3 regions of the Amycolatopsis sp. lyj-108 genome follow, and region 3 is predicted to be linked to each of the others. Evidence: predicted binding sites of a transcription regulator. Region 3 holds the regulator's gene; each other region holds the start of a gene.
The links. The regulator HspR, encoded in region 3, represses chaperone genes until heat shock. The targets are predictions, from matches to a motif close to ANNTTGAGTNNNNNNNACTCAANNT.

Region 1 (3,225 bases), on a different contig from region 3:
GCTCCGGGTCCAGCACCTCCAGCAGCGCGGCCGTCGGGTCGCCGCGGTAGTCGGCGCCGACCTTGTCGATCTCGTCGAGCAGCACGACCGGGTTCATCGAGCCGGCTTCCTTGATGGCACGGACGATCCGGCCGGGCAGGGCGCCGACGTAGGTGCGGCGGTGACCGCGGATCTCGGCTTCGTCGCGGATACCGCCGAGCGCCACGCGGACGAACTTGCGGCCCATCGCCTTCGCCACGGACTCGCCGAGCGACGTCTTGCCGACCCCGGGAGGACCGGCGAGCGCCAGTACCGCGCCCGAACGCCGTCCGCCGACCGGGCCCAGCCCCGACTCCGCGCGACGCTTGCGCACGGCCAGGTACTCGATGATGCGTTCCTTCACATCGTCGAGACCGGCGTGATCGGCGTCGAGGATGTCTCGCGCGGCGGCGATGTCGTAGACGTCGGTGGTGCGCTCGTTCCACGGCAGTTCGAGGACCGTGTCCAGCCACGTGCGGATCCAGCCGCCCTCGGGGGACTGGTCGGAGGTCCGCCCCAGTTTGTCCACTTCGGACAGTGCGGCCTTCTTGACCGCGTCCGGCAGCTCGGCGGCCTCGACGCGGGCGCGGTAGTCGTCGTCGTTGGCGGTGCCGTCGAGTTCGCCCAGCTCCTTGCGGATCGCTTCGAGCTGGCGGCGCAGCAGGAACTCCTTCTGCTGCTTCTCCATGCCCTCCTGGACGTCCTTGCGGATGGTGTCGGTGACCTCGAGTTCGGCCAGCTGCTCGCGGCTCCATTCGAGCGCCTTTTCGAGCCGTGCCGAAACATCGAGCGTGGAGAGCAGTTCGAGCTTCTGCTCAGTGTTCAGGTACGACGAGTTGCCCGCGAGGTCGGCGAGCGCGGACGGGTCCTCGACCTCCTGGACGGCGTCGATCATCTGCCAGCCGCCACGCTGCTGGAGGATCGCGAGGACGACGCTCTTGTACTCGGACGCGAGCTTCGCGGAGTTGTCGTCGGTGGTCTCGGTGGCGACCTCGGCGTGCACCCAGCGGGCGGCGCCGGGGCCGTCGGCGATGCGGCCGACGACGGCGCGGCGGGTGCCGCGCAGCAGCACCGCGGTCTTGCCGCCGGGCACGCGCCCGATGCGCTCGACGGTCGCGATGGTGCCGAGTTCGGCGTACTCGCCGTGGACGCGGGGGACGATCAGCACCTCGGCCTTGGTGGCGGCGCTGGACCGGATCCCCGGGAAGGAAGCCTGGGCAGGCGTGTTGGCCTGGGCGGACTCCACCGCGGCCCGCGTCTCCGTGTCGGCGAGGTCGAGCGGGACGATCATGCCCGGCAGCACGACGTCGTCATCGAGCGGGAGGACGGGCAGGAGGCGGTTGTCGGTCATCTGTGCACTCCTCGGTTAGTTGAGTCTGCCTAGCTCAACTCTCCGATCGACCCGTTTGTTTCCTTTCCGCGTTCGCCGTCAGCGATCACCCCACCCCTCCGACCTCTGCGCCCCAATGCGTGACGGTTAGCCCGCTAAAGGCGACGCGTCCGGGTCAGAGGTCGGATGTCAGGGGTGGACGGCGACCCCGCACCAGGCGAACGGCCGGGCACCTTCCTCGTCCCGCCGCAGCTCCCGCACCGGCCGCCAGTCGGGCAGGTGGACGACGCCGGGCTCCAGCAGCGGCCAGTCCCCGAAGAGCGGCTCGATCTCTTCGCGGTCCCGCATCCACACCGGGTTGCTCGTCTTCCGGTACTGCTCGACCATCCAGTGGAGCCCGTCGGCGTCCTCGCCGGTCTGGCCGCCGAAGCTCATATGGGACAGCCCCAGCCAGCTGCCCGGCGCCAGCGCGTTCCGGTAGGTCGCGACCAGCGTGGGCGGATCGTCCTGCGGCCCGGCGAAATGCAGGACGGCCATCATCATCAGGCATACCGGCTGGTCGAAATCGATCAGCCGCAACGTCTCCGGATGCCGCAGGACGTCCTTCGGCCGCCGCATGTCCGCGTGGACGATCCCGGCCCAGCCGGTCGCCTCGTGCCGTTCGAGGATCAGCTCCGCGTGCGCCACCGCGACAGGCTCGTAGTCGACGTACACGACCTTCGCCGTGTCACCAGGCTCCAGTTCCTCCTGGAGGATCTCGTGCACGTTCCCGGCTGTCGGGACACCGGAACCCAGATCGATGAACTGCCGGATCCCCGCGTTCAGCGCGGCGCGCACGACCCGGTTCATGAACTCGCGGTTGTGCCGCGCGCCCGGTTTGACCCACCGCCACTGCTTTTCCAGCGCGCGGGCGAACTCGCGATCGACCGCCCAGTTGTGGGTCCCGCCGAGGAACCAGTCGTAGATCCTCGCCGCGGACGGCTTTTCGGTGTCGACACCCGTCGGCGCCACCGGGGCCGCGTCCTCGTCCTTCTTCACGAAAACGAGCCTATCGGGATCAGGGCACCGCCGGTCGGCGCTGCCAGTACGTCCAGAGCGGCCGGTAGCCCTGCGCGTACCAGAACGGCGTCGAGCGCGGGTTGGCCAGCGCGTGGTGCAGCAGCACGGCTTCGGTGCCGCACTCGTCGAAGATCTGGTGCGCGTGCGCGGCGAGCGCCGTCCCCACCCCGCTCGAACGCGCCGGTTCGGCCACTGCCAGCGACGACAGGTAGCCGACCCGGTCGGCCGCGACCCGGCCGCTGACCCACGCCGTCTCGCCGGGGAACTGCACCCGCACCATCCCGAGCGCCCGCCCGTACAACTCGGCGATCCACAACGTCGGGTTCTCCCGGCCCAGGTGTTTCGACAGGTCCGCGGCGATCGTTTCCTCCGCGCCCTCGCGCAAGGTGACAGAACCGAACTGCGCGTCGTAACGCTGCAATTCCAGTTCGAGTCCGACGGCGGTTTCGAGATCATCGGCTTCGGCGGGCCGGATGTGCACTCCGGGAGTGGCGGGCGGTCCCGTCACGGCGAGCCGGTCGGCCGGGCGGACCGCGATCACCAGCACCGGCGCGAAGCCGCGGCGCAGCAATTCGGCCGAGCCGGGGGAGTCACGGCTCGGCCGCACCACGGTCGCCGCCGTCTCGACATCCCCTGGTGGGGCCACGGTCTTCAGATGTTCATCCCATCGGGTGAGTAATGCGTCAAGGGCCGCTTCCGGGTGAGGGCCGGTGAGTCGCGCTTCGAGGCGATGTTCGACGAGGGCCCGCCACGGAGAGTCAGCAGAATCGGGACCCGCTTCAGTCCGTACCGACAATCCAGCGGCGGCCGAGTCGCCT
Region 2 (3,225 bases), on a different contig from region 3:
AGGAAGATCGTGCGCAGCTGCTCGTCCATCCGGTTGTCCGATTCGAACTGGCCGATCTGCAACGGGACCCGGTCGCTGTCGGCGTCGCCGATCGCGCCGAACAGCATCTGCGGATCGGCCAGGTAACCCCGGCGTTTGAGCAGGCCGTGCAGTTTGCCGAGCTTGCCCTGCATGATCCGCGGCACCCGGCGCATCGAGCCGGTGACGTCGAACAGCACCGCGATCGGCGTCGAATCGGTGTGGTCGGCCGAATCCCGGCATTCCCGCACGGCGTTCAGCGGATCGAGCGCGGGCGCGACCTTCCACTCTTTCGCGGGTTTGGAGCGGAGATCGGCGGTGTAGCCGAAATCGTCCTCGCCCTTGGCCGCGCGGAAGGTCCTCGCGGCGGCGTAGGCGTTGTCGTCCCAGTGTCCGTGTCCCATGGTCAGGCTCCTGTCTCGGGGATGGTGAAGGGTCGGAAGGTGCGGGGGCCGTACAGGTCGGCGAGCAGTTCGTCGTACTCGTCGAGCAGATCGGCGGCTTCGGGTCGTTGTGCCGGGATGTCCTGGGTGCACCACGTCGCGAACTCGCGTTGGCGGGTTTCGTTCGGTGCCAGTAGTTCCAGCATCATGCGGTGGAGCATGTGGACGTCCGTCGCCGCGGTCATCGGGAGTCCTCTGTGGACTTCCGATGGGTACTGGACGGAGTTGTCCGTCGCCAGCGGGAGCACACCGTCTTCGACGGCGAAGGACCAGCCTGCGAGGACGATTCCGTGCTGTCCCGGATGGACGAGCACGTTGTCCGCGGTGAGGTGGCCATGGACGACACCCGCGCGGTGCGCGCCCGCCACGGCGCGCAGCAGGCGCCGGTGCATCCAGGCGTAGTCGCGGCCGTCGAGCCCGCCAGGGAAGGCTTTCCCGATATCGGCGAGGGTGACGAAGCCGTCGACGAGCGGATCGAGGACGCTGAACGCGCGGTCGCCCCGCGCCACCGGACCCGAGGTGTCGAGCAGCCGCGGGTAGTAGGGACGCAGCCACCGGTGCCGTTCGGTGAAGCCGTCGAGGGTGCGCAACGCCGCCCACTCGGCGTGGATCAGCGGGTTGAGCGCCGGGTCGCGGACGAGTTTGACCAGATGAGGGCCGGTGGTCCGGTAGGTCGTCGCGACACTGCCCACCGCGTGCGGCTCGGTGAGGGTGTACGCCGAGGTCGCGGTGGTGATCGTCTGGCGCCGGGCGCGTTTCCACTCGTCGTGGAGGTGGTTGAGGGTGGCGGCGGCCCGGTGGGCGCGGTCGTCGCCGGGGTTGCGGTCGGGGTGGAGCACGGCCGCCAGTTCGCGGTAGCGATGGCGGGCGAACAGAGCGGCCGCGTCGACCGTGTTCTCGATCATCGCCACGGCGTCTTCCCTGGTGAGCATAGTTTGAGTCTAGACGACTCTTACTTCGGTCCGCAAGGGGGTGGGTACAAATCCCGTGCCGCTCGGCGGCTGCGGCCAATAGACTGGGCGAGCCGAACAGGGGGTGTTGGTGGTCGTCCGCGAACCGGATCGGAAAGACAGTCAGCGCACGATCGCGAAGATCGTCGTGTTCGCGCTCGGGATCGTCTGGGGAGCCGTCGCGGCCTTCGTCGGACGGTGGACCGTCGAGGGGTTGGCCGGCGTGTACGACGTGCGCGCGGTGATCTCCGAACGGAACTCCACGACCAGCGAAGGACAGCACGGCCCGCGAACCAGCTACGAGGTCCTGGCAATCGGCGAAGACGGCCGCGCGATCGAATTGCCGACACGAGACACGTTCGGCCTCGCCGATCCGGTGGTCGCCCGGCTTTCGTCGGTGACGGACCGGGTTCTGTCCGTGCGCGGGGCCACCGACGTCGTGGAAGCCCACCATCCGTGGGAGAAGATCACGGCGATGTCCCTCGGCTGGGTACTCCTGGTGCTCGCGGCCATCGTGCTGGCCAGGCTGGCGAGACCGGGCATCGCGTGGAAGTCGCTGCCGTTCCTGGCTGGGCTGGCCTTCGCCGCGTTAGTGGTGCTGACGCCGGTCGGGTTCGGCGGGACGGCCTACGGCGAGGTGTCCGACCCTGTCCCGAATTTCTGGGAACTCCGTCGCGACTTATGGGGGCCGCCACCGGTGTTCGCCCGTGGACAGACCGCCGTCTCCGGGGATTCGGCCGTGCGTGTGCTCGACAGCCGGTCCGGGCCGCCTGAGGGAGCCGAGGCGTGGTTGAGTGGATTCCACGTCCTCACCTTGCGGATCGAGGCGTCTCGCTTCGGTGACTCGGCGCTGGAGCTGTCGGCCGACGAACACGGTGAGCCGGAGCGGGTCAAGGACTGCGCCGGCGCTCCCGGCGCTTTCGACGGCACCACGGGTCTCGTCTGTTTCGTGGTCCCGCCCGGATACCGGGCCGAGTACCTCCTCGTCGGCAAACTCGAGCGGGAAGTCCTGCTGAAGCTCCGGTGATCGACGAAAGGACTCCAGTGCCGGAAAACGCGCGGAAACCCGGAGTTCTTACCTCGGCGCTTTCGGCCTTTCTTCCTTTTCTGCTGATCTTCGGTGTCGTCTGGGGCTCCCTCGGTTCCGACATCGGTGAATTGAGCACCGGCGAGGATGTCACGGTCACCGAGATCTCGGGGTGCACCTCGGAGGGATCCGCGGTGAACGGCCAGACCCCCTACTGCTCCGGAAAATGGCGCTTCGCCGACGGTCGTACCGGAGGCGGGCAGATCCTGGGTGAGGAGATCTCGCGGGGTGACACGGTCTTCGCCGGTGACGGATTCGCCTACCGGACGAGATCGCCGTTGATCTGGAAGGTTTCGGCAGGCGGCGCGCTGGGTCTCTTTCTCGTCGGACTGGTGATAGTGGGTGTCGTCCGGTACCGGTTGGACGTTGGCAAGCGGCGTCGCGAGAGCCGAGAGTAAGGCAAAGGGTGGCAGGTTGCGAAAGTGGCTTTCGCAACGTCGGGAGTAGGGTGCGGTAGCGAAGAGGGAGCCGTCATTACCGCCGCTGAAACCCATGGTCGAGATGTGTCGCGAAAGCCACTTTCGCAACGCCTGGGGTCCCGAAAGTGGCTTTCGCGACAGGGGTGCCCCACGGCCGCGAGCGAATCCCCGCGTCCCGGCACCTTTGCCTTACCCCTCAATAGAACGCTCTTTATCACTCACGACCGCCGCGCCGGGTCGCCGCCTTCAACACCGGAGACGCCTACCGCAAGACCCCGATCGTCTGGAGCAATTGAGGCTCAGGAGCG
Region 3 (3,225 bases):
ACGCCGCTCCTGCCGAAGAGCCGGCTGTCCCGACGGAGCCGGAGCCCGCGGAACACGCGGGCCCCGGCCTCGGGGAGTCCATTGTGGACGACTCGGTGTCGGTGGCGACCGGGCTGGAGAAGGAGCTGGCGGAACGCACCGCCGATCTCCAGCGCCTCCAGGCGGAGTACGCCAACTACCGCAAGCGCGTCGACCGTGACCGCGAGCAGGTCGTCGCCGGCGCGAAGGCGTCGGTCGTCGGTGATCTGCTCCCGCTGCTCGACGACCTCGAGCGCGCGGAGCAGCACGGCGATCTGACGGGTGCCTTCAAGGCGGTCGGCGAGAAGCTGGTCGGGAGCCTGCAGCGGTCGGGGCTCGAGCCGTTCGGCGCGGAGGGTGAGCCCTTCGACCCGAGCGTGCACGAGGCCGTCCAGCACAGCACGTCGCCGGACGTCGCCGGGCCGACGGTCACCACGGTCATGCGCCGCGGTTACCGCTTCGGCGAACGCGTGCTGCGCGCGGCGCTGGTCGGCGTCACCGACCACGAGCCGGGTGCCGCTCCGGCACCCGCGGCGGCGACGCAGGACGCCCCGGTGGACCCGCCCGTCGGCGGCGAGCTGCCGCTCGAGGGCGAACTTTTCGATGAGAACAACCGCTGATCGGCGATACGGCGTGAAAGGAGGAGACGTTCGGTGAGTGCACGGGAATGGATCGGTAAGGACTTCTACCGTGAGCTGGGCGTCTCCTCCGACGCCACCGCGGACGAGATCAAGAAGGCCTATCGCAAGCTGGCCAAGGAGAACCACCCCGACGCCAACGCGGGCAACGCGGAGGCCGAGAAGAAGTTCAAGGCGGTCTCCGAGGCGTACGGCGTGCTGTCCGACACGGCCAAGCGCAAGGAGTACGACGAGGCTCGCCGCCTCTTCGGCTCCGGCGGTCCCGGCGGCTTCGGCTTCCCGGGCGGCGGCGGTGGCAGCGGCGGTTTCGACGTCGGCGACATCTTCGGCCAGGCGGGCCAGCAGCAGGGCGGTTTCGGCGGCCTCGGCGACATCCTCGGCGGTCTCTTCGGCCGCCGCGGTGGTGCCGCCGGTGCCACGGCGAACCGGCCGCAGCGCGGCTCGGACGTGGAGACCGACGTCCGGATCGACTTCACCGAGGCGGTCAAGGGTGCGACCCTGCCGCTGCGGCTGTCGAGTCCGGCGACCTGCTCCACCTGCGGCGGGAACGGCGCGAAGCCGGGAACCTCCCCGAGGACGTGTTCGACCTGCCAGGGCAGCGGGCTGGTCAGCCGGAGCCAGGGCGCGTTCGCGTTCTCCGAGCCGTGCCGCGACTGCCGTGGCCGCGGCACGATCATCGACGACCCCTGCCCGGAATGCGCGGGCGAGGGCATCAGCACCCGCACCCGCACGCTGACCGTGCGGATCCCGCCGGGCGTCGCCGACGACCAGCGGATCCGCCTGGCCGGCCAGGGCGAACCGGGCCGAGGCGGCGCGCAGCCGGGCGATCTGTACGTCCGCGTGCACGTCGCACCGCATACGTTGTTCGGGCGTCAGGGCCTCGACCTGACGATCGCCGTGCCGGTGTCCTTCGCGGAACTGGCCCTCGGCGGCACGATCACCGTGCCGACGCTCGAGGGCAAGGTCTCGCTGAAGGTGCCGCAAGGTACGGCGAGCGGCCGGGTGCTTCGCGTGCGCGGCAAGGGAATCGCGAAGCGTGACGGCTCGCAGGGCGACCTGCTGGTCACCCTGCAGGCGGCCATCCCGGCCAAATTGGACGACAAGGCGCGTGAAGCGCTGGAGGCCTACGCCGAGGCCATGGCCGACCACGATCCACGACCGGAGATCACCGAACTTCTCGAAGGCAGGTGAGCGCGATGTTCGGCGGGTTGCCGCACGGTGCGGACGAGGACACGCCGGTGTTCGTCATTTCGGTGGCGGCGCAGCTGTCCGGCCTGCACGCGCAGACCCTGCGGTCCTACGACCGCCAGGGTCTCGTGTCGCCTGGCCGAACCTCCGGTGGTGGACGGCGTTACTCGATGCGGGACATCGCGTTGCTGCGCGAAGTGCAGCGACTGTCCCAAGAGGACGGTGTCAACCTCGCGGGCATCAAGCGGATCATCGAGCTGGAAAACCAGGTCGACGCCCTCCGGGCGCGCATCGCCGAACTGACCGAAGAGCTCACGGCGGCGTACCTCACCGCCGAACAGACGGCCGCGGCCGTGCACGCCTCCTACCGCAAGGACCTCGTCCCGCTGCGGCAGCAGACGGCCCTGGTCGTCTGGAAGCCCAAACGCCGCAATTAGTCACCTACTTGCCCGGAAATCCGGCGCAAGTAGGTGACTAGTTGCGTTATTGGCCGGGGACCAGGGTCCGGATCTGCTGGACTTCGCCGGTGCGCGAGTCCATGATCCGCTGGGCCAGCGCCTTCGCCTCCGGGTTCTTGCCGTCCTTCAGCTCGGTCCTCGCGAGCGCGACCCCGTTGTGCTGGTGCGCGACGAAGATGTCCGCGAAGTCGAGGGTGAACTCCGAACCATCCTTTTTGGACAGTGCTTCGAGCAACCCCTTGTCCGTGAGCCCGTCGCCACCGTGATGGTGGTGCGCGTGCGGATCGGCCGAACCCGTCTCGGGTTTGCCCCAGCCCTTCAGCCAGTTCCGCATTTCGGTGCTCTCGGTCTGCTGCGTCGCCTCGATGGCGGCCGCGAGATCCTTGAGCTCCTGCTTTTGCGCCTGCTTGGCCTTCACCAGCTTGACGATCTCCACGCCCTGGTTGTTGTGGGCGATCATCATCTGCAGGAACATCACGTCGGCGTCGTTGTACTCGGCGGACGCCGCGGCGGCGGATTGGGGGACCGGAGAGATCGGGCCGCCGGCGGTGGTCGGTGAGCCATCACCGGTCCCGCAGCCCGCGAGGGCCACGAGACCGGCGACGAGAACGAGGGCCAGCTTCACTGCCGGGTCCACAGTGCGGGGGTGTTCGGCGGTTCCCAGCCCTGCAGCGCGGTGTGCGCCAGCTGGCAGCGATAGGTCGCGCCGCCGTAGGTCACCATGCTGCCGACCGAGTACGCCGTCCCGGCCGCCCAGGTGCCGCCGGCGGGCGGGTTGCTGGTGCTGGTGGGCGGGTTCGACGTCGTGGGCGGGTTGCTGGTGGTCGGCGGGTTGCTCGTGGTGGGCGGGTTGCCGCCGCCGATCTGCAGGTCGATGCAGCTGTAGAAGGCCATCGGCGTGTCCGCGATGTTCCAGATGGCGA

Region 1: lon (endopeptidase La) is a predicted target of HspR. The motif match lies at 1,386-1,410, and genes of this name have one in related genera.
Region 2: ACLJO0_RS18155 (adenylate cyclase) is a predicted target of HspR. The motif match lies at 1,394-1,418, and genes of this name have one in related genera.

Annotation. Positions count from the first base shown of each region.
Region 1 covers NZ_JAJPWQ010000002.1:508,480-511,704, forward strand. The annotation lists gene lon (endopeptidase La) at 1-1,369, opposite strand, end outside; gene ACLJO0_RS08715 (SAM-dependent methyltransferase) at 1,538-2,386, opposite strand; gene ACLJO0_RS08720 (GNAT family N-acetyltransferase) at 2,406-3,225, opposite strand, start outside.
Region 2 covers NZ_JAJPWQ010000004.1:440,082-443,306, reverse strand. The annotation lists gene ACLJO0_RS18160 (hypothetical protein) at 1-422, opposite strand, end outside; gene ACLJO0_RS18155 (adenylate cyclase) at 425-1,393, opposite strand; gene ACLJO0_RS18150 (hypothetical protein) at 1,503-2,438, shown strand; gene ACLJO0_RS18145 (hypothetical protein) at 2,456-2,896, shown strand; gene ACLJO0_RS18140 (hypothetical protein) at 3,217-3,225, opposite strand, start outside.
Region 3 covers NZ_JAJPWQ010000001.1:495,815-499,039, forward strand. The annotation lists gene grpE (nucleotide exchange factor GrpE) at 1-638, shown strand, start outside; gene dnaJ (molecular chaperone DnaJ) at 672-1,847, shown strand; gene ACLJO0_RS02425 (heat shock protein transcriptional repressor HspR) at 1,853-2,281, shown strand; gene ACLJO0_RS02430 (DUF305 domain-containing protein) at 2,328-2,927, opposite strand; gene ACLJO0_RS02435 (lytic polysaccharide monooxygenase) at 2,924-3,225, opposite strand, start outside.